2 regions of the Halomonas kalidii genome follow, and region 2 is predicted to be linked to the other one. Evidence: predicted binding sites of a transcription regulator. Region 2 holds the regulator's gene; the other holds the start of a gene.
The links. The regulator PhoB, encoded in region 2, activates phosphate uptake and scavenging genes when phosphate is short. The targets are predictions, from matches to a motif close to TGTCATANNNNTGTCANA.
Positions count from the first base shown of each region.

Region 1 (11,513 bases), on a different contig from region 2:
GCCGATGCCCCGCCCTCGGCCTGGTCGACCCTGCCGCTGCTGCACATGGACCGGCGCAACCCACGCTGGATGGACTGGCGACACTGGAGCCTGCTGGCCGGCCATGCCTATGCCGAGCCCGGTCGGCTGTTCGCCTACAACAACTATCCCCTGGTGATCGGTGCCGCCGAGGCCGGGCAGGGCATCGCCCTGGGCTGGTCGCCGCTGGTCGATGACCTGCTGCGCGCGGGGCGGCTGATGGCGCTGGGCCCGACGGTGACCCGCGGGAGTCACGGCTATGCGGTCGAGACGCGCCATGCCGACAACACCCTGCTCAGGCGCATCGTCGACTGGCTGGATACCGAGCTCGGGTTGCCGTCCTCCGCGCCCGACCGGCCGTGACGTGCCCGGCGGTCGACGGAAGGTGCCGACAGGCGCCTGGTCCCGTCGCCTGAGGGCACGCAGCGTGTCGTCAGGGATCGGTCCCTCTCTCCTGGATGACCGACCCGGAGGGGGAGCCTCGCCGGAGTCAGTGGCCGCGGATCAGGTCACGGATCACCCGCCGCCCCGGGTGCAGGTGATCGGCCAGCGGCCACTCCAGCGGCAACGGCTCGTCGCAGAGCCGCGAGGCGATCAGCTCGGCGCACAGCGGTGCGCTGGCCAGCCCCCGTGAGCCGTGGGCGGCGCTGATCCACAGCCCACCATGGTGGCGTCCCGGGGTCTCGGGCACGCGGGTGGCGTCCTTGGCCAGCGCGGCGTAGTCGCTGCGCCAGGCCGCGGCGTCGGGCACGGGCCCGGCGTAGGGCGACTTGTCGGGGCTGGCGGCGCGGATCGCCGCCCGGCCCGTCAGCCGGGCCGGGTCGAGGTCGGTACCGGTCTCGCGCAGGGCCGCCACGAACGCCGGCAGGGTGCGTTCGAGCTCCGCCAGGTTGGCGGCGTGGTCGGCCTCGCGCAGCTCGGTCGTCGTGTCGTTGGGCGCGAAGGTGGCGCCGAAGGTGAGCACGCCGTCGAGCGCCGGCGAGACATAACCGCCGGCACACACCACCCGCTCGAGCGCGGGTACCCCCGTCGGCAGCCCGAGCTGCGAAACCTGGCCGCGCACCGGCTGCAGCGGCAGCGGCGAGGTCTGGGCAAAGCGGTTGGCGAGCTCGGCGGTGGCGATCACCACTTGGTCGGCCGCCAGGGTGTCGCCGGTCGTCAGCGTCAGCCGCCAGCCGCTCTCCACTCGCACCAGGTCGCTGACCTCGCCCCGGCGGTAGCTCACCCCCGGGGTGTCGACCAGGTGCGCACAGAGCGCCGCCGGCCGCACCCAGCCCGCCAGCGGGTAGTCCAGGGCGGGGGCGCCTACTCGGAGGCCGGCGCGCTCGTCGGCGGCCTCGGCATCGAGGCCTTCCACGACGCTTGCCGGCAGGGCGTGGTGGGCCAGGAAGCGCGCCTGGCGGCCCTGTTCCTTCTCGGTCATGGCCAGCTGCAACACGCCGCACGGCCGCCAGAGCGTGCGGGCCGGATCGAGTGCCTCGAGCCAGCGCCGGCTGTGCAGCAGCCCGGCGAGATAGACCCGGCTCTGCGGGTTGGTCGCCACCGCCAGCTTGACGTAGAGCGCCCCCTGGCGGTTGCCGGAGCCGCCGGCCCCGGGGCCTTCCCGGTCGAGCAGGGTCACGGCGATTCCTCGCCGCGCCAGGGCATGCGCCACGCTGGCGCCGGCGATACCGGCGCCGACGACGGCGACATGCCGCGCCGGTGCGGGGGCAGGCGGCACGAACCAGGGGGCGCGCCGCCGGCGCGCGTCCACCGGGGGCTCGAGGATCTCGCCGGCGAGCATCTCGCGCTTGCGCCCGAAGCCCGGCACCTTGCGCCAGGCGAAGCCGGCGGCCGCGAGGCCGCGCTTGACCACGCCGGCACAGGTGAAGGTGGCCAGGGTCGCCCCGGGCCGCGAGCGCGCCGCCATGGCGACGAACAGCTCGGGCCGCCACATCTCGGGGTTCTTCGCCGGGGCGAAGCCGTCGAGGAACCAGGCGTCGACCCGGCCGTCGAGCAGCGCCAGCCGCTCGGTGGTGTCGCCGAAGTGCAGGTCGAGGGTCACCCGCGCGTCGAGCCACAGCCGGTGCACCCCGGCCACCGGCTCGGGCCACTGGGCGATCAGCCGCGCGGCGCGCTCGGCCAGGTCGGGCCAGGCGGCCAGCGCCCGGGCGAGATCCTCCCTGGCGAGCGGAAACTTCTCGGTGGAGACCAGGTGCAGCCTGGCGCCTGCGGGGGCGTGGGCGTCGAAGCAGGCCCAGGCACAGAGCATGTTGAGCCCGGTGCCGAAGCCGGTTTCGCCGACCACGAAGGGGCGCGGCGCCTGCCACTCGGCGAACCGTCGCGGCAGGTCGTTGCCGGCGATGAAGACATGCTCGGTCTCGGCCCGGCCATCGTGGCGGGAGAAGTAGACGTCGTCGAAGGCGGTCGAGTGCGGTGCGGACTCGCCGGTCTCGTCCCGGCGCCAGTCGAGGCGGGCGGTCTCCAGGCCCGCCAGCGGGGGCAGGCCATCAGGGGCGGCGGTCAAGGCATGACTCCGGTGGGCGGCGGCTGGTCAGAATTTGATCATCGGTGCCGTAGCGCCATCGTGACTGGGCTGTCGCAAGGCGTCCGCGGCGTTTCAACAGTGTTATCCACAGCAACTGTGAAAAACCGTCGGTGGATAAGTCAGGGAAGTACTTTCTTGAACGGCTTGACCGTCACCCTGGCGTAGGCCCCGGCGATAATGTAGGGGTCGGCATCGGCCCAGGCCTGGGCGTCCGGGAGGCTGTCGAACTCGGCGACCACCAGGCTGCCGGAGAAGCCCGCCTCGCCCGGGTCCTCGCTGTCGATGGCCGGATGCGGCCCGGCCATCACCAGGCGGCCCTCGTCGCGCAGCTTCTCGAGCCGGGCCAGGTGATCGGGGCGGGCGGCCAGGCGCCGCTCCAGGCTGTTCTTCACGTCTTCGCTGATGATCGCATAGAGCATCGCAGTCGCTTCCTCGGGTTAGGCGGCACGGGCCGCGAGAGTCCGGCAAGGCCCGCCATTGACCAGGGTCGGCCGGGCGAGCACCATGGACGCATATTCTGACAAAGTCACCTGCCGGCGTCATGCCAATGAACGCACTTCCCGCCCGTTTCGAGGGCGAGAGCACTCCGCTTCCCATCGACCTGCACATGCACTCCACCGCGTCCGACGGCGCCCTGCCGCCCGCCGAGGTGGTGGCGCTATGCAAGGCCCGGGGCCTGACCCATATGGCGCTCACCGACCATGACACCATGGCCGGTATCGACGAGGCCGGCGCCGCCGCCGCGCGCGAAGGCATCCGGCTGCTGCCCGGTACCGAGCTCTCCACCCGCTGGGCCGGCATCAATATCCATGTGGTGGGCCTGCTGCCGGAGGGGCCCCGGGGCACCCTGGTCGCGGGGCTCGCGGCCCAGGCCGTGGCGCGCGAGGCGAGGGCCGAGCTGATCGCCCGGCGCCTGGAGAAGCTGGGGCTCGAGAACGCCCTGTTGCGGGCCCGGGAGCAGGCCGGCTCGCCGCGCCCCCTGGGCCGGCCCGACTTCGCGCGGGCCCTGGTGGCGGCGGGGCTGGTGCCCGACGTGGCCACGGCCTTCAGGAAGCATCTCGGCAATGGCAAGGCCGGCGACGTCAAGACGCACTGGCCGGAGCTCGCCGAGGCCGTGGGCTGGGTCCTCGATGCCGGTGGCGTGGCGGTGCTGGCGCATCCGATGCGCCACGGCCTGACCCGGCGCAAGCGGGGGCTGCTGCTCGACGCCTTCCGTGCCGCCGGGGGGCAGGCCGCCGAACTGGTCAGCGGTTTCCAGAACCCCGACGCCACCCGTGACCTGGCACGACAACTGCAGGAACGTGGCCTCTACGCCTCGGTGGGCAGCGACTTCCACTTCCCCGGCGGCCACCTGGCCCCGGGCAGCATGAGCCCGGTCCCGCGTACCGCCACTCCGCCGGTATGGGCCCACCCGCGCCTGGCCGGTCTCGTCGATGGGGTGGCGGCGTGAACGGTGGGCAACGTTATAGTGACAATATCCATCGGCCATCGAACAGGGAGCTCGCATGAGCCAGTTCTTCCAGATCCATCCAGAGAATCCCCAGAAGCGCCTGATCGACCAGGCGATCCAGATCATTCGCGATGGTGGCGTCGTGGCCTATCCCACCGATTCGGGCTACGCCGTGGGCTGCCACCTGGGTGACAAGAAGGCCATCGAGAAGATCAAGTGGCTGCGCTCGCTGGACGACAAGCACAACTTCACCCTGATCTGCTCGGACCTCTCCGAGATCGGCACCTACGCCAAGGTGGACAACGCCGTCTTCCGGCTGCTCAAGGCCCACACCCCGGGACCCTATACCTTCATCCTCAACGCCACCACCGAGGTGCCGCGGCTGCTGCTGCACCCCAAGCGCCGCTCCATCGGCATGCGGGTGCCGGACCACAGCATCACCCGGGCGCTGCTCGGTGCCCTGGGGGAGCCGCTGATGAGCGTGACCCTGATCCCGGTGGGCGAGGCGCTGCCGATGACCGACCCGGAGGAGATCCGCGAGCGCTTCGGTGCCCATCTCGACCTGATCATCGACGGCGGTGCCTGCCACCTGGAGGCGACCAGCGTCATCGACCTGCGTGACCTGCCGCCGAAGATCATCCGCGAGGGGCGAGGCGACGTCGAACCCTTCCGCGAGTGATCCGCGGCGGCTGTCCGCCGATTCGTCTGCTCCCAGCGCCCGGCCACCCGCCGGGCGCTTCGCATTCGGGGGCATCGATCTCGGGGAAGAGAGGGGCGTCATGGGGCAGGTCGGTCATGGTTTTTAATTGAACGGTCAATCAATATCGCCTAGGGTGATGCTCGTGGCTTCCAGGCCACGAGCCAATCGAGCGAGGCGAAGGAGCCGCCCGTGGCTGGCAGCCGGCCCGCCTCGACACACCGCAAGGAGTCCCTGATGAGCCGTTTCCCCAAGAACAACGTCGCGACTACCACCTTGATCGCCCTGACCACCCTGTCCGTTGCCGCCTCCGCCGGCGCCGACGAGAGTACCCGGGACGCCGCCGCGCCGGCCCTCTGCGAGCAGGCCGCCTACACCATGGGGCTGCGCTACCAGCAGCAGTCGGCCGAAGTCGCCGCCCTGCAGCGCCAGGGCTTTGCCTTGGCCACCCTGCGTCTCGAGCAGCAGATCGACCGGCATGGGGAAGACGCCGACCTGGCGATCATCACCGACCTGGACGAAACCGTGCTGGACAACAGTGCGCTGCTGGCGCGGGACATGCAGCGGTGCCACGACTACACCAGCTGGGATACCTGGCGGCACTGGGAGCGCGAAGGCGCTCCGGGCGTGATCCCCGGGGCCATGGAGTTTCTCGAGTTCGCCGACGCGCAGGGCGTGGCGATCTACTATGTCTCCGACCGCTACCAGGAGAACAAGGCGGCGACCCTGGCGACCCTGAACGAGCTGGGGCTGCCGCAGGTCTCCGACGACACCGTGCTGCTGCTGGGGCCGCCCAAGCAGGAGCGCCGGGACCTCGTGGAGGAGAACCACACCCTGGTCATGCTGCTGGGCGATACCCTGCACGACTTCTCCGAGGAGTTCGTCAGCAAGGTGCCCCTGGCGGACCAGCACGCGCGGGCCGAGGAGCATGCCGAGCGCTTCGGCCGTGACTGGATCGTCTTCCCCAATGCCACCTACGGCACCTGGAGCGATGCCCCCCTGGAGCAGTGGGAGGCGCCCCTAGAGACCGACTGAGTCTCGCGGTTCACCGGCCGGGGAGGCCGGTGGGCCGGGACCCACCCAGGACGCGCCCTACGCCTCGTCGGTGGAGGGCGCGTCGTCGTTCCTGGGGTCCGGCGTATCCTCGTCGAGCCAGGTGCCGCACCGCAGGCAGTATTTCGCGCGCTTCTCGTGGCGGTCGTGGCCGCAGCCGGGGCAGGCCTCGTCGGAGTAACGGTCGGCGCGGATCGAACGGATCACCTCCGCCGAGAACACCCCGGTGGGCACGGCGATGATCGAGTAGCCGATCAGCATGACGACCACCGAGATCGCCTGGCCGATGGGGGTGACCGGGACGATGTCGCCGTAGCCCACCGTGGTCAGGGTGACGATGGCCCAGTAGATGGCCGTGGGGATGCTGGTGAAGCCGGCCTCGGCCGGTTCGATCAGGTAGACCAGGGCCGCGAAGATGGTCACCAGCATGAAGACGGTGAACAGGAACAGGAAGATCTGGTGGACGCTGCGCTTGAGGGCCCCCAGCAACAGGCGCCCCTCGCCGACGAACTGCATCAGCCGCAGCACGCGGAAGATGCGCAGCACGCGCAGCAGGCGCACGACCACCAGCGACTGGGCGCCGGGAACGATCAGCACCAGCCAGGTGGGCAGGATGGCGATGACATCGACGACACCGTAGAAGCTGCGCAGGTAGCGCAGGGGCTTGTCGAGGCAGTAGAGGCGCACGGCGAGCTCGATGGTGAAGGCGAGGGTGAAGCCCCACTCCAGCCAGTAGAACAGGTCGCCGTAGTCGGCGCGCAGGCTCTGGATGCTCTCGAGCATCACCACCAGCACGCTGGTCAGGATCACGCCGATCAGGGCGATATCGAAGCCCTTGGCCAGGGGCGTGTCCGACTCGAAGATGATCTGGAAGATGCGGGTACGCAGCCCTGCGCCACCGGGTTTGAAGTCTAGGGTCATGGCGCTCTCCTGGCTGCCGACCTGCTCATTGACGAACCTCCCTCATCACACGAACCGCCCATCTCATGCAACCATCATGGCGCCTGCCTGCCCGCGGGCAGGCGGCGGGCCAGGCGCAGTGCGGCGCGGCCGAAGGCCGGCGTCGGCCAGGCGGGATCGTCGAGCCCCCGGGCCAGTTCGCGGGCGGTGGCATGAGGGCTGCCCGCCGAGTCGACCAGGTGCAGGAAGGCTTCGCGGGCCTGCTCACGCCACCGGGGATCGCCGGTATCGACGAAGGCATCCAGCGCCACCACGGCACGATGCAGCCAGGCCCCGGCGTTGCCGCCTTCGGGCAGGGGCCAGGTGCCGGCCAGCAGGGCGCCGCCCCGGGCGGCCTTGCTGGTGTCCGCCGGGCGCAGCGGCACCGACTCGGCGAGTGCCTCGGCCAGGTCCCACAGGGCATCCGGCTCACCGGCCTCGAGTTCGAGTTCCAGTTCGCGGATCGCCACCGTACGGCCGGCGGCACGAATCTCGCCCAGGTCGAGGGCCACCTCGATGCGCGCCTCGCCGAAGTCGAGTCGCCAGGCTTCACGGCGGAAGTCGGTGGCAAAGCGTGGCACCAGCCGGGCCAGCAGCGCGTCGCCGTGGGCGGCCATGGGCGGCAGGGCGGCGAGCCCGGCGAGATCGAGCCCCGGCCCCGGCACTTCCCACTCCCACTCGCCGCGGCGCGAGAGCCCGCCGCCGCCCTGGCCGCGGGTCTTGAGGGTCTGCAGCAGCCGGCCATCGGCCCGGCGCAGGCGCAGCGCCATGCGGGCGGTTTCCAGGGCTCCCTCGGGGGTGTCGAAGTAGGTGTTGCCGAGGGTGGTAAGTCGTGGCACGAGGCCGTCGAGCAGCGGGTGGCCGCGCAGTGCCGCCGGACCTTCCGGGCCCAGGGCCAGCTTGAGTTCGATCTCGTGGCTCATGACATTGCCGCCTCGCTTGCGTTAACTTCAGGTGATATTTTCATGACGGGAGCGGAGGCGGTCACTATACTGTCGCCGCCAATTCTTCAGCGCACATGGATGCCCATGGTCACACCCAATCCTTTCTCCGCGATGTTCGGCCGCTCGCCATTCCAGCCGCTGCTGGCCCATATCGTCAAGGCCAACGAATGCGCGGATCAGTTGCTGCCGTTCTTCGAAGCCGCCCTCGTCGGTGACTGGGAGGCCGCCGAGACACACCGCGAGACCGTCACCCGGCTCGAACACGAGGCCGACGAGCTCAAGACCGAGCTGCGCCTCAACCTTCCCAACACCATGTTCCTGCCGGTATCGCGCACCGACATCCTCGACCTGATCAGCGTCCAGGACAAGATCGCCAACAAGGTACGCGACATCACCGGCATCATGCTCGGCCGCCGCATGCAGGTGCCGGAGCCCCTCGTCCAGCCGATGCGCGACTACATGCAGACCGCCGTGGCCTGCGTGGCCCAGGCGCGCCATGCCCTGGAGGAGCTCAAGGACCTGCTCGAGTCCGGCTTCGGTCGCAACGTCTCCGACGTGATGCAGAAGCTGATCCGCGAGCTGCACGTGCTCGAGCAGCAGGCCGATAGCCAGCAGGTGGCCATTCGCCGCCAGCTGTTCGAGCTCGAGAGCCAGCTGCCCCCGGTGGACGTGATCTTCCTCTACAAGATCATCGACTGGGTCGGCGAACTCTCCGACCGTGCCGAACGCGTCGGCAGTCGCCTGCAGATCCTCACGGCTCGCTAGGATGCGATCCGTCGCGGCACCGCATGACAGGGTGCGCGGCGCGTCCGCCATCACGCCAATCCGCTACTCCCTGACAGCCACATAGGACGACTTCCCCTATGTCGATCATCGCGCAGCACGGCGAAATCTTCATCATCCTGGCCTGTGCCTTCGGCTTCTTCATGGCCTGGGGCGTGGGCGCCAACGACGTCGCCAACGCCATGGGCACCTCGGTGGGGTCCCGGGCGATCACCATCAAGCAGGCGATCATCATCGCCGTGATCTTCGAGTTCCTCGGCGCCTACCTGGCCGGCGGCGAGGTCACCGATACCGTCCGCAAGGGCATCATCGATCCGACCCTGCTCGCGAACGACCCCCAACTGCTGGTCTACGGCATGCTGGCCTCACTGCTGGCGGCGGCCATCTGGCTGCTGATCGCCTCGGCCCGGGGCTGGCCGGTCTCCACTACCCACTCCATCGTCGGTGCCATCGTCGGCTTTGCCGCCGTGGGCCTGGGCATGGAAGCGGTGGCCTGGGGCAAGGTCGGCCAGATCGCCTCCAGCTGGGTGGTCTCGCCGCTGCTGGCCGGCACCATCGCCTATCTGCTGTTCAAGTCGGTTCAGCACCTGATCTTCGAGGCCCGCGACCCCTTCGCCTCGGCCAAGCGCTATCTGCCGCTCTACGTCTTCCTGGTCGGCTTCATCGTCGCCATGGTCACCCTGAACAAGGGCCTCAAGCACGTGGGGCTCGACCTGGGCTTCGGCCTGAGCTTCTTGCTGTCGATTCCGATCGGCCTGGTGATCATGGGCATCGGCGTGCTGATGGAGCGGCGGGTCGTCTACGAACGTCGCGCCGACGACAACTTCGGCTACGGCAATGTCGAGCGGGTGTTCGGCGTGCTGATGATCTTCACCGCCTGTGCCATGGCCTTCGCCCACGGCTCCAACGACGTGGCCAACGCCGTGGGGCCGCTGGCGGCGGTAGTCGATGTGGTGCATCGCGGCGGCGCCGTGGGTGGTTCCGCCGTGGTGCCCTGGTGGGTGCTGCTGCTGGGCGGCATCGGCATCGTCGTCGGCCTGGTCACCTATGGCCACAAGGTGATCGCCACCGTGGGTACCGGCATCACCGAGCTGACCCCGAGCCGCGGCTTCGCCGCCACCCTGGCCGCCGCCACCACCGTGGTGCTCGCCTCGGGCACCGGCCTGCCGATCTCCACCACCCACACCCTGGTGGGGGCGGTGCTCGGCGTGGGCCTGGCCCGCGGCATGTCGGCGCTGAACCTGCGCGTGATCGGCACCATCATCATGTCGTGGCTGATCACCCTGCCGGCCGGCGCCGGCCTGGCGATTCTGTTCTTCTTCATGTTCAAGGGCATCTTCGGCTAGCAGCCGAGCCGCCTCGAACGCGATCGAGCGGCGGTACCACGGCAGTGGTGCCGCCGTTTTGTCGGCTCTGATATAGTCGAGACTCGCATCGTCTTTCTCTCATCTGCTGCCGGAGTGCGGCCTTGGATACTCGCTTCCCCTTCGTCGACTGGTTCCGCAATTCCTCGCCCTATATCAACGCTCACCGGGGCCGAACCTTCGTCATCCTGATCGAGGGCGAGGCCATGGCGCGCGGGCGAAGCGAGCAGCTGATCCAGGACCTGGCGCTACTTCATACCCTGGGCGTGCGGCTGGTGGTGGTATTCGGCATCCGCCCCCAGGTCGAGCTGGCCCTCGAGGCGGCCGGCATCGCGCCCAAGCACCACCGGGGGCGCTGGGTCGCCGACCCGACGATCATGGCGTGCGTCGAGCGCACCGCCGCCGAGCAGCGCCTGTGGCTGGAGGCGCGACTCTCGCTGGGGCTGCCCAATACCCCGCTGCACGGGGTCGAGCTGACCGCGGTCTCGGGCAACCTGGTGATGGCCAAGCCGCTGGGGGTGCGCGAGGGCATCGACTTCCACCACAGCGGCGAGGTGCGGCGGGTGAGGGCCGCGGCGATCGAGGGGCTGCTGGAGAAGCGCTCACTGGTGGTGCTGCCGCCGCTGGGCTTCTCCAGCACCGGCGAGGTGTTCGATCTCGACGCCTCCGAGGTGGCCCAGCACGCCGCCATGGCGCTCGGTGCCGACAAGTTGATCCTGCTCGGCGAGGCCAGCGGCCTGTACGACCACAGCGGCCAGTTGCAGCGTCAACTGACCCCGGCCGATGCCGAACCGCTGCTGCGCCAGGCCGACCCCGGCAGCGAGCTGGCCCGCCACCTGGGCGCGGCCTGTGCCGCCGCCCGGCATGGCGTGGCCCGCACCCACCTGATCTCCTGGCACGACCACAACGCCCTGCTCGGCGAGCTGTTCACCCGCGACGGGGTGGGCACCATGATCACCCAGCACCGCTACGAGCAGCTGCGCCCGGCGGAACTCGGCGACATCGGCGGCCTGCTCGAGCTGCTCGAGCCGCTGGAGCACCGCGGCATGCTGGTGCCGCGCTCCCGCGAGCGGCTCGAGCACGAGATCGACGACTACCTGGTGATCGAGCGCGACGGCATGGTCATCGGCTGTGCGGCCCTGCACACCTTCAGCGACGCCGAGATGGCCGAGCTGGCCTGCGTGGCGGTGCACGACGACTACCGCGGCGGGGCCCGGGGCGAACTGCTGCTGGCCGAGATCGAGCGCCGCGCGCGGCGCCTCGGGCTCACGGCGCTGTTCGCGCTGACCACCCATACCACGCACTGGTTCTTCGAGCACGGCTTCCGCCTGGCCGACATCGACGCCCTGCCGCCGCTCAAGCGCGACACCTACAACCACGCCCGCAAGTCGAAGATCCTGGTCAAGCCGCTCGCCTGAGCGGCGCCCTGCCGTCCCCTCGCGATCCAGGCGGGGCGAAGCGCTGTCGCCTCGCAGCGTCGTGGCTTGCGTGGGTGTCGCCATCGGGCTACGCTTCAAGTTACTGATTCAGCAGTTATTTTTTTCTCTCTCCAGATTGGCGTCGCCATATGGAGACGAAAGGCCGCCGAGAATCCGCCAGTCGGCCTCAAACCCTCCCCCGGCAGGCGGTATGCCAACTCCACCATCGAAATAACTTGTTGAAATTAGTGGTGATGCCGGTTTTATGGCACGAGATTGGCAATGGTATGGGTGAGCAACGGAAGCGGTTCATTACGGCT
Region 1 is NZ_JASCQN010000050.1:145,881-157,393, forward strand. It holds gene QLQ85_RS16510 (LysR family transcriptional regulator) at 1-381, shown strand, start outside; gene mnmC (bifunctional tRNA (5-methylaminomethyl-2-thiouridine)(34)-methyltransferase MnmD/FAD-dependent 5-carboxymethylaminomethyl-2-thiouridine(34) oxidoreductase MnmC) at 509-2,524, opposite strand; gene QLQ85_RS16520 (YciI family protein) at 2,665-2,964, opposite strand; gene QLQ85_RS16525 (PHP domain-containing protein) at 3,087-3,995, shown strand; gene QLQ85_RS16530 (L-threonylcarbamoyladenylate synthase) at 4,051-4,674, shown strand; gene QLQ85_RS16535 (5'-nucleotidase, lipoprotein e(P4) family) at 4,930-5,727, shown strand; gene QLQ85_RS16540 (ion transporter) at 5,785-6,666, opposite strand; gene QLQ85_RS16545 (CYTH domain-containing protein) at 6,741-7,607, opposite strand; gene QLQ85_RS16550 (TIGR00153 family protein) at 7,713-8,393, shown strand; gene QLQ85_RS16555 (inorganic phosphate transporter) at 8,492-9,757, shown strand; gene argA (amino-acid N-acetyltransferase) at 9,880-11,193, shown strand.
Region 1: QLQ85_RS16545 (CYTH domain-containing protein) is a predicted target of PhoB. The motif match lies at 7,638-7,655, and genes of this name have one in related genera.

Region 2 (11,513 bases):
ATCACCTGCCCGGTGCAGGACTGCATCACCATGCTGCCCCAGGAAACCGGCAAGCCCTACCTGAGCTGGGATCAGGACCCGCGCAATCCCTTCCGCCGGGCCGGCTGACGACACCGGAGCTCGTCGCCCAGCAGCCTGTCGGACTTGACCGATCGTCGCGAGAAATACGGATTTCGAGTCAAGTTTATCGATCTGATGAGGCGAATAGCGAGCTATTTAACGAATCAGATCGAGTGAAATTGGCCGAAAGCCCGGGTTTCGCAGTAGATCAGCGTTAAGTCCGACAGGCTGCTAGGGGGTCAGGCCGATACCGCGCAGTATCACCGAGATCACCGACTGGACCGCCTTCTCGAACTGCATGTCATCGAGGGGGCGGTCGTCGTTGAGCAGGGCGATCTGGTGATCGAAGTCGGCGTAGTGCTGGGTCGAGGCCCAGATCATGTAGAGCAGGTGGGAGGGCTCCACCGGCAGGATCGCGCCCGCCTCGATCCACTCGCGGATCTTGGCTTCCTTGAGCTTGGCCCACTCGTAGAGGTTGTCGCGCAGGTGCTCCTGCAGGATCGGGGCACCCTGCATCACCTCTGCCGCCCACACCTTGGAGCCGTGGGCGCGGTTGCGGGAGTGCATCATCTTGGCGCGGATATAGGTCGAGAGCACGATGCGTGGGTCGTCGTAGAGTTCGAAGCACAGCGCATCCTGCTTCCAGACCTCCAGCAGCTCCAGCAGCACCTCGCGGTAGAGCACTTCCTTGGTGGCGAAGTAGTAGTGCACGTTGGACTTGGGAAGTTCGGCGAGTCTGGCGATGTCGCCCATCGAGGCGCCGGCGTAGCCTCTCTCGGCGAAGACGCGCTCGGCGGCAAGCAAGATTTTCCCCCGATTGTGGCGCCGTATTTCATCCTGTTTTCTTGCCATCTGGGGGTACCTTGCCGCCAGCCCGTGTGTCGCTGGCGTTCCGCTCCGATCGCCTGCCCATGGCACGCCATGGGCCCTTTCGGAAAATCGATAAAAAACAAGCCTATACTCGGATCATACACAAGTAGCCACCACGGCGACAGCGAGGGTGCCTAGGGCGCGGGATCGAGCGAGCCGCGTGGACTGGCCGGGGCGACGGCGGCGGGTGCCGCCAGGCGGGCGGCCGGATAAACGCAGCGGAACAGGGCGCCGTGGCCGGGGCGGGAGTCGATCTCCAGGCGGGCGTCGTGGCGCAACAGCACGTGCTTGACGATGGCCAGGCCCAGGCCGGTGCCGCCGCTGGCGGCGCTGCGCCCCTTGTCGACCCGGTAGAAGCGTTCGGTGAGCCGGGGGAGATGCACCGGGTCGATGCCGTCGCCGTCGTCCTCCACCTCCAGGCAGGCGCCCTGGGGGTGGGGCCTCCAGCGCAGGGTGACCCGGCACCCCTCGGGGGTGTAGCGCACGGCGTTGAAGGCGAGGTTGGAGATGGAGCTGCGGATCTCCTGCTCGCTGCCGATCAGTCGCCGCGTTTCCTCGACCTCCACGGTGATTCGCTGGCGCCCGGCGGAGAGCGCCTCGGCATCGCGGCGTACGCTCTCCAGCAGGGTGTCCATGGCCAGGGGCGCGTGGTCGTCGCCGCCCTGGTCGATCTCCAGCCGCGAGAGCAGCAACAGGTCGTTGACCAGGTTCTGCATGCGCGTGGTCTGCTCCTGCATCCGGGACAGGCCGCGGACCAGGCGCGGAGGGAGGCCCTCGACCAGGTCGTGGTAGGTCTCCAGATAGCCGGTCAGCACGGTCAGGGGCGTTCGCAGCTCATGGGAGACGTTGGCCACGAAATCGCGGCGCATCTCCTCCAGGCGGTGCAGGCGGGTGATGTCGCGGGCCATCAGCAGCCGCTCGTCGTCGCCGTAGAGGGTGATCTGGAACTGCAGGATCAGCCGTTCGTCGATCGGCGAGGGCAGGGTCAACGGCTCGCGGTAATCGCGGGCGTGGAAGTAGTCGACGAAGCGCGGGTCGCGGATCAGGTTGGTGACGTGCTGGCCACGGTCGTGGGCGGCCTCCAGGCCGAGCATCCGTGTGGCGGCACTGTTCCACCACTCCAGATCGCCGTGACGGTCGAGCATCACCACGCTGTCGTGCATCGCCTCGGAGGATTCCTGGATGCGCTTGAGGGTGCTGCGCAGCCGGCTCTGGGTGAGGCGCTGGCCCTTCTGGTAACGGTAGAGGCGGTCGAACAGCTCGCCCCACAGGCCGCTGGCGGCGGGGGGATCGGCATGGGGGTTGTGGGTCAGCCAGGTGCGCAGGGCGTGCAGTTGGCGCAGGTGGTGGAGCAGGCAGAGGGCCAGGCCGGCGGCGAGTCCGAGGCCGGGGGCCGAGAACGTCCAGCCTGCCAGGGCGCCGATGCCGGCGAGCAGGCCCAGGCGCCAGAGTTCACGGCTCCAGGGGCGCACGTCAACCCTTGGCGGAGAAACGGTAGCCGGTGCCGCGCACGGTCTGGATCAGATGCTGGTGGGCGTCGCCCAGTGCCTTGCGCAGGCGGCGGATATGCACGTCCACGGTACGCTCCTCGACATAGACATTGCCGCCCCACACCTGGTCGAGCAGCTGACTGCGAGTGTAGGCGCGCTCCTGATGGGTCATGAAGAACTGCAGCAGGCGGTACTCGGTGGGCCCCATCTCCAGGGCGCGGCCGGCGGAACTGACCCGGTGGCTGACCGGGTCGAGCAGCAGTCCGTCGACCTCCACCGGATCCTCCACGCCCCGCGGCGTGGAGCGACGCAGCACGGCCTTGAGGCGCGCCACCAGCTCCCGCGGCGAGAAGGGCTTGGTGATGTAGTCGTCGGCGCCGGCTTCGAGGCCCTGGATCTTGTTGTCCTCCTCGCCCTTGGCGGTGAGCATGATGATCGGCAACTCGGCGGTGGCCTCCTCGCGCTTGAGGCGCCTGGCGAGCTCGATGCCGCTGGTGCCGGGCATCATCCAGTCGAGCAGCAGCAGGTCGGGCTGGTGGTCGACGACCATGGCGTGGGCGGCCTGGGCGTTGTCGGCCTCGAGCACGCGATAGTCGGCCATCTCCAGTGCCACCGCGATCATCTCGCGGATCGGTGCTTCATCATCGACGATCAGAACGGTCTTGGCGGTCATCCCGGGGCCTCGTGGTCAATGACGGGTCGATGACGATGACAGCATGTCCTTGTGACAATAACGTGACAGTGCCGTGCCGCGCCAGGCTCAGCCGCCCTCCAGCGCCGGCCAGAGGCTGAGCGCGATACCGGCGAACACCACCAGGCCCGACCAGTGGTTGTTGAGGAAGGCCTGGAAGCAGCGCTCGCGATCCCGGTGACGGATCAGGAACTGCTGATGGATGAAGGTCGCCGCCATGGCCGCCAGCCCCACCCAGAAGAAGCCGCCCAGCGCCAGGCGTGAGCCGGCCCAGCCCAGCAACACCAGCGTCAGCCCCTGCAGCAGGCCGATCATCAGCCGGTCGGCGTGGCCGAACAGCACGGCGGTGGACTTGATGCCGATCTTCAGGTCGTCGTCGCGGTCGACCATGGCGTATTCGGTGTCGTAGGCCACGGTCCAGGCCACGTTGGCGAGGAACAGCAGCCAGGCCTCGGCCGGGACCCGTCCCAGCACCGCGCCGAAGGCCATGGGGATCGCCCAGGAGAAGGCGGCGCCCAGGAACAGCTGCGGCAGGTGGGTGTAGCGCTTCATGAAGGGGTAGATGAAGGCCAGCACCACGCCCACCAGAGAGAGCATCACGGTGAACGGGTTGGTGAACCAGACCAGCACGAAGGCGGCGATCACCAGGAGCAGGAACAGCGCCTGGGCCTCGCCCTCGCTGATACGCCCGGTGGCCAGGGGGCGGTGCCTGGTGCGCTTGACGTGGCCGTCGAAGTGGCGGTCGGCATAGTCGTTGACCACACAGCCGGCGGCACGCATCAGGTAGACCCCGGCGACGAAGATCAGCAGCACGTCGCGGCCGGGCACGCCCTCGGCGGCGAACCACAGGGCCCAGAGGGTGGGCCACATCAGCAGCCAGGTGCCGATCGGGCGGTCGAGGCGCGTCAGGTGCAGGAAGTCGGGCACTCGGGCCAGGCCCTTGGGGCGCATCAGGGATCGGTCCATCTCGTCCTCGTGATATCCGGTTTGGCTGCCACGGAGCCTAGCGCGAAGGCAGCCCCAGGTCATCTGCCATGCGCTCGAGAAAGAACTCCTGCACCAGGACCGCGAAGCGGCCGTGGCGGAACACCGAGCGTCGCCCCCAGGGGCCGCTGGCCGCATGGAAGGGCGGCGGTGCGGCGGTGATCTCGATGGGGCTGCGCTCCAGGCCCGGCTGGCGGAACAGCCAGCTGCCCAGCGAACGCTCGCCGAGCCGCTCGAGGCGTTGGCCACGCAACCGGGCCAACGGTGCCACCGAGCGGGCCACCACCCAGGGGTGCCCGTCGAGGCAGAGCGCGACCTCGCGGCACCAGGCAAGGCGGGGGTAGGGAAGGCCCAGTACCCGGGCCTCGTCGTGCCGGGGGCGAATCAGCCGCTGGTCGAGCAGCCGGACCCGGAAGCGCCGCTCGCCGCCGGCGGCGATCAAGCGCGCGGTGAGGGAGTCGCGTGAGGCGACCCACCGCCACCAGTCGGGGCTCATCGCCGGACGGGCCGCCGCCAGGGGCCGCCAGCCGGGAGGGGGGCGGGTCTCGGGCGTCTGGTCGTCGTGCACCGGGTCGCTCCGCGTCACGTTGTCTATCCAGGTCGGCCGGGGGGCGCATAGTGTAACATGTCGTTCCGACACGCTTCCCTGTGGCAGCCCGGCGCAAGCGTCCGGCGGCAATCGTGCAAGGAATTCCATGAGCGCACCCCTCACCATCATCGGCTCCGGCATGGCGGGCTTCGGCCTGCTCCGCCAGTTGCGGGCCCTGGACGCCGAGCGCCCCGTCACCCTGATCACCGCCGACGGTGGCGACGACTACTCGAAGCCGCTGCTCTCCACCGGCTTCGCCAAGCATCTGCCCCCGGAGCGCCTGGCGACTCGCTCGGCGCTGGAAGTGGCCGACCGGCTGGGGGCCGTGGTGCGCACCCATACCCGGGTCGATGCCATCGAGCCACGGGCCCGTACCCTGAGCATCGGCGCCGAGACGCTGGCCTGGAGCGAGCTGGTGCTGGCCACCGGGGCGGCCCCGGCACTGCCCTTCGATATTCCCCAGGCGCTGCACGATCGCATCTTCACCATCAACGACCTGGACGACTACCGGGGCTTTCACGCCGCCTTGACGGCACTCGGCCGCCCGGCACGGGTGGCGATCGTCGGTGTCGGCCTGGTGGGCTGCGAGTTCGCCAACGACCTGATCGCCGGCGGCCATCGGGTGAGCCTCGTGGCGCCGGAGCGTGCTCCCTTGCCACGGCTGTTGCCGGAGCCGCTGGGCCGGGCCCTGGGCGAGGCCTTCGCCGGCGCCGGCATGCGCCTTCGCCTGGGACGCACCCTGGCCGCATTCGAGACGCTGGGCAGCGAGGTCGGGCTGGCACTGGACGACGGTAGCCGGCTCGAGGCCGACCTGGTGCTGGTGGCCACCGGCTTGCGGCCGCGTGCCGCCCTGGCCGAGGCCGCAGGCCTCGAGGTCGGTGTCAAGGGGATCCATACCGACCGCCTGCTCGCCACCTCGGCCCGGGGGATCTTTGCGCTGGGCGACGTGGCCTGCGTCGACGGGATCAACGCGATGTTCGTCCTGCCGCTGCAGGCCGGTGCCAAGGCCCTGGCCAGGACCCTTGCCGGGACCCCCACGCCGGTGGCCTATGGGGCCTGGCCGGTGCTGGTCAAGACGCCGTTGCTGCCGGTGGTGGCGCTGCCGCCCACGCGAGCGCCGGCACGCTGGCGCATCGAGGGCCAAGGCGGCGATCTGGCCGCCTTCGCCGAGGCCGAGGACGGACGTTTGATCGGTTTTGCGTTGACAGGAGCCTGCGTCCGTCGGAAAGTCGAACTGGCGCGGGCGGCCCCGCCGTTGCTAGGCTAGTGTCGTCAACGACGGCGCCTCCGGCGATCTGGCCGGGTCTGCTGCACCGTTGCTGGTAGGTGTCATTCGCATGTCGTCATCCCGTGGGCCCGTCGCCCGTGGCGAAGGCGAGTGTTGCGGGGAGGCCGCATGCGAGTGATGCAGGAGCAGGGTTTCATCGACTCAGATATCAACAACAACACCGGCGAGCGATTTCGTCGGGACTCAAGCCAATACCAGGAGGGCTGTATGCGTAAACCAGAACTCGCTGCGGCGATTGCCGAGCGTGCCGATCTCTCCAAGGACAAGGCGAGCCAGGTGCTCAACGTCATCCTCGACGAGATCACCGGCAGCGTGTCCCAGGGACAGGATGTCTCGTTGATCGGTTTCGGTACTTTCACCGTACGCGAGCGTGCCGCTCGGACCGGCAAGAACCCCCAGACCGGAGCCCCGCTCAAGATTCCGGCCAGCAAGACCGTGGCCTTCAAGCCGGGCAAGGGGCTCAAGGACGCCGTCGCCAAGTAAGGCGGTGCTATACAACGGCCCGCGGAAACGCGGGCCGCAGGCCGATCCCCCTTCACCCCCCGGGCGGCGGAACCGACATGAAGCTGCGACTGATGCTCTGGCTGCTGGGACTGCTGCTCAAGCGCGCCCTGCGCCGCAAGCCCCGCTTCCGCGAACTGCTCACCGAAATGCGAGGCCTCGACTGGGGCATCGCCACCGAGGATCTCTCCGTCGCCCGCTTCTACCGCATGTCGCCCCGCGGGATCCGGGCGGGGGCGGGGCTGCCGGTGGATCTCGATCTCGAGCTGCGTTTCGAGGACGAGGCCACGGCCCTCAGGATCATGAAGAAGCCCACCCAGCAGGCGTTCCTCGACGGCATGATCGCCGGCAAGGTGCGTCTGGTCGGCGACTCCGGCGACCTGCAGAAACTGCAGAAGCTGCTCAGGCATCTCTAGGCGAGGAGCGGACAGCGTACGGCTCGGTCCCCGCGACACGCCGTAGTGGCTTATACTAACGTCTGATTTCTGCGGCGCTCGCCCTCGCGCTGACCGCCACGACCGGAACGTATGCCGTCGACTCCCCTCTCCCAAGCCCTGCGACACCTCTGGACCCTGGAGCCCTTCGCCTACAGCCTGCGAGTGTTCATCGCCCTGGCCGGGGTGATGGTGCTGTGCTGGTGGCGTGGCGACATGGCCAGCCTGATCCCTCTGTTCCTGGGCATCATCGCCAGCGCCCTGGCCGAGACCGACGACAACTGGCAGGACCGGCTGCGGGCGCTGCTGGTAACCCTGGGGTGCTTCACGGTGGCGGCGCTGGCCGTCGAGCTGCTGTTCGACCGGCCCTGGCTCTTCGCCACCGGCCTGGCGCTCTCGACCTTCGCCATGACCATGCTCGGTGCGGTGAACCAGCGCTACGCGACCATCGCCAGTGCGACGCTGATCCTGGCGATCTACACCATGATCGGTCTCGAGCAGCGTGGCGGCGCCGCCCTCGACGAGCTGTGGCACGAGCCGGCGCTGCTGGTGGCGGGGGCCGCCTGGTATGGCGCGATCTCGGTGGTGTGGAGCGCGCTCTTCTCGCGCCAGCCCCTCAAGCAGGCCCTGGCGCAGGTGTTCCGCGAACTCGCCCGCTATCTGGTGCTCAAGTCGGCGCTGTTCGAGCCGCTCCGCGATCTCGACGTGGAGGCCCGCCGCCTGGCGCTGGCGCGACAGAACGGTCGGGTGGTCGAGGCGCTCAATCAGGCCAAGGAGATGCTCTTCCGGCGCCTGCCGGGCCAGCGCGACGGCGGCAAGCTGGACCGTTACCTCCACCTCTACTTCATCGCCCAGGACATCCACGAGCGTGCCAGCTCCACCCACTATCCCTATGTCGACCTGGCCGCGGCCTTCTTCCACCATGACGTGCTGTTCCGCGCCCAGCGCCTGCTCGACCAGCAGGGGCGGGCCTGCAAGGCGCTGAGCCGGGCGCTACTGCTCAATCGCTCCTTCGACCATGCCCAGAGTGGGCGGGCCCTGGAGGATCTCGACGCCTCGGTGGCTCACCTGCGGGCCCAGGGACGCCCCGAGTGGCGTGACCTGCTGCACTCCCTGGAGGCGCTGGTCGCCAACCTGGCGACCCTGGAGCGCGCCCTGGCCGGAGCCCAGCAGCCCGAGCTCGGGGCGGAGGGCGGCGACGACACTCTCTACGATCGCACTCCCCGCGGCGTGAAGGACGTTCGCGAGCGCATTCTCGCCCAGCTGACGCCGGGTTCGCCGGTGTTCCGCCACGCCCTGCGCCTGACCGTGACCCTGGTGACCGGCTACGGCGTCCTGCACCTGATCCATCCCACCCAGGGCTACTGGATCCTGTTGACCAGCGTATTCGTCTGTCGCCCCAGCTTCGGCGCTACCCGGCGCTTCCTGTGGCAGCGCATCCAGGGCACGGTGCTCGGCCTGCTGGCAGGCTGGGCGCTGATCACCCTGTTCCCGGCGCCGCTGGTGCAGGCCGCCATCGCGGTGTTCGCCGGGGTCGCCTTCTTCGCCCTGCGCGGCCGCCACTATACCCTGGCCACGGCATCGATCACCCTGATGGTGTTGTGCTGTTTCAATCAGGTCGGCGACGGCTTCGGGCTGATCTGGCCGCGACTGTTCGACACCCTGCTGGGGGCGGGCATCGCCGGGCTGGCGGTGCTGCTGATCCTGCCCGACTGGCAGGGCCGCCGGCTACACCGCCAGGCGGCGGCAGCCCTGGCCGCCAATCGCGCCTACCTGGGGGCGATCCTCGATCAGTACGACCAGGGCAAGCGCGACGATCTCGGCTATCGGCTGGCACGGCGCAATGCCCACAACGCCGACGCGGAGCTCTCGACGCTGCTCGGCAACGTGCTGCAGGAGCCCGGGCCCTTCCGCAAGGATGCCGACACCGGGCTGCGCTTCCTGCTCCACTCCCATACGCTGCTCAACTACCTCTCCACCCTGGGGGCCCATCGTGGCGAGGGCGAGGGTACGCGCGATGCCCCGATCGGGGAGCTGGCCACGGCGATCGAGGCGTCGCTCGAGCGCCTGGCCCGCGGCCTGGACCGGCGTGAGCCGGTCGCCGGCGAGGACGAGGCGTTCGGGATGCTGACGGCTCGTCTGGAACGGCTGGCCGGTGAGGAGACCCAGGGGGCGCGCCGCTTGCTGCAGACCCAGCTGGCGCTGATCGGTCGTCAGCTGGGCCCGCTGCGCGAGGCGGCGACGCAGCTGGTGGCGAGATAACCGCGCGCCGGGCGTTTACACCTGCCCGTAGCGCCCGGCCTCCTCGCCCAGCCAGCGGCGGATCAGCGGACGGCTCGCTTCGGGGTGGCTGGCGAGCAGTGCCTCGGCCAGTGGCGAGACCCGCTCGAGCAGGTCGGCGTCGCGCTCCAGGTCGGCGATCTTCATCTGGGCGAGCCCCGTCTGGCGGGTGCCCAGCACCTCGCCGGGGCCGCGCAGCGCCAGGTCCTTCTCGGCGATGCGGAAGCCGTCGGTGGTCTCGCGCATCACCGACAGGCGTTCCCGGGAGTGGGCCGACAGCGGGCCGTGGTAGAGCAGCACGCAGAAGCTCTCGGTGGAGCCGCGGCCGACCCGGCCGCGCAGCTGGTGGAGCTGGGAGAGCCCCAGCCGTTCCGGGTTCTCGATGATCATCAGGCTGGCGTTGGGCACGTCGACGCCCACCTCGATCACCGTGGTGGCCACCAGCAGGTCGAGCTCGCCGGCCTTGAAGGCGTCCATCACCTCGGCCTTCTCGCCGGCCTTCATGCGCCCGTGGACCAGGCCGATGGCAAGCTCCGGCAGCGCCTCGGTGAGTTCGTCGCGGGTCGCCTCGGCGGCCTGGCACTGCAGCGCCTCGGACTCCTCGATCAGGGTGCAGACCCAGTAGGCCTGGCGGCCCTCGGCGCAGGCGTGGCGGATACGCGCCACCACCTCGGGACGGCGCTCGTCGGGCACCACCACCGTCTTCACCGGGGTGCGGCCGGGGGGCAGCTCGTCGATCACCGAGACATCCAGGTCGGCATAGGCGCTCATCGCCAGGGTGCGGGGAATGGGGGTGGCGGTCATCACCAGCTGGTGCGGCGTCAGCCCCCCGGCCTCGCCCTTCTCGCGCAGCGCCAGGCGCTGGTGCACGCCGAAACGGTGCTGCTCGTCGACGATGGCCAGCCCCAGGCGCTGGAAGTGGACATCGCCCTGGAACAGGGCATGGGTGCCCACCACCATGCGCGCCCGGCCGTCGAGGATCGCCGCCTTGGTGTCCAGCCGCGCCTTGCCCTTGAGCTTGCCGGCCAGCCAGGCGACCTCGATGCCGAGCGGCTCGAACCAGGCACGAAAGGCGCGAAAGTGCTGCTCGGCGAGGAGCTCGGTGGGCGCCATCATCGCCGCCTGGCAGTCGCCGGCGATGGCCGACAGCGCCGCCATCGCCGCCACCACCGTCTTGCCCGAGCCCACGTCGCCCTGTACCAGGCGCAGCATGGGCACCTCGCGGGCCAGGTCGGCGGCGATCTCGTCGAGCACCCGGCGTTGGGCGCCGGTCAGCGAGAAGGGCAACTGGGTGAGAAAGCGCGCCTGCAGGCTGCGTCCCGAGGGCAGGGCGGGTGCACCATCGGCCTGGATGCGCAGGCGCACCTCGCGCAGGCTGAGCTGGTGGGCGAGCAGCTCCTCCAGGGCCAGGCGACGGCTGGCCGGGTGACGGCCGCTGGCGAGCAGTTCTGGGTCGGCCTCCGCAGGCGGCTGGTGCAGGGTTCGCAGGCAGTGGTGCAGCTCGAGCAGGTCGAAACGCCGGCGCAGCGCTTCGGGAATCCAGTCGGGCAGCGCCCCCGGGGCGGCATCGAGGCACGCGAGGGCCTGCTCGATCAGCGGTCGCAATCGGGTCTGGTGGAGTCCCTCGGTGGTGGGGTAGATCGGCGTCAGGTGATCCTCCACCGGCGGGGCGCCGGTACCGAGCAACCGATACTCGGGGTGGTAGAGCTCCAGGCCAGTGGCCCCGGCGCGGGCCTCGCCGAAGCAGCGCACTCGCGCGCCGGGATGGAACTGCTGCTGCTGGGCCGGCGAGAAGTGGAAGAAGCGCAGGCTGAGGATGCCGGAGCCGTCGCGCAACCGCACCAGCAGGCTGCGCCGGCGGCCACGGACCACTTCACCGGCCACCACCTCGCCCTCCACCACCGCCTCGTGACCGGCACGCAGGGTGCGGATGGGGGTGATGCGGGTGCGATCCTGGTAGCGTAGGGGCAGGTGAAACAGCAGGTCGGCCACGCTGGCGATACGCAGCCGCGCCAGCTTCAGCGACAACGCCTCGCCGACCCCCTTGAGTGACGTGACCGGCGCGTCAAGAGCATTGGTGTCAGCGCTCATGCCGGCTCGGGTTCGGCCTGGCGGCAGCGGGCGATGGCATCGGTCACGGCGTCGATGGCCCTGGGCCGCGGGAAGCTGGCCCGCCAGGCGATGGCCACGGTGCGCGATGGGGCCGGCGGGCTGAACGGCCGGCTGCTCAGCAGGCCGCTCTCGTAGTGGCCGGTGCCGATGGCCGAGCGCGGCAGTACCGTGATGCCGAGTTTGGAGGCCACCATATGGCGGATGGTCTCCAGCG
Region 2 is NZ_JASCQN010000054.1:191,586-203,098, reverse strand. It holds gene preA (NAD-dependent dihydropyrimidine dehydrogenase subunit PreA) at 1-108, shown strand, start outside; gene QLQ85_RS21460 (TetR/AcrR family transcriptional regulator) at 292-864, opposite strand; gene phoR (phosphate regulon sensor histidine kinase PhoR) at 1,065-2,402, opposite strand; gene phoB (phosphate regulon transcriptional regulator PhoB) at 2,404-3,093, opposite strand; gene ubiA (4-hydroxybenzoate octaprenyltransferase) at 3,181-4,077, opposite strand; gene QLQ85_RS21440 (chorismate--pyruvate lyase family protein) at 4,115-4,681, opposite strand; gene QLQ85_RS21435 (FAD-dependent oxidoreductase) at 4,791-5,951, shown strand; gene QLQ85_RS21430 (HU family DNA-binding protein) at 6,180-6,455, shown strand; gene QLQ85_RS21425 (hypothetical protein) at 6,533-6,889, shown strand; gene yccS (YccS family putative transporter) at 7,001-9,169, shown strand; gene recG (ATP-dependent DNA helicase RecG) at 9,185-11,278, opposite strand; gene QLQ85_RS21410 (hydrogen peroxide-inducible genes activator) at 11,275-11,513, opposite strand, start outside.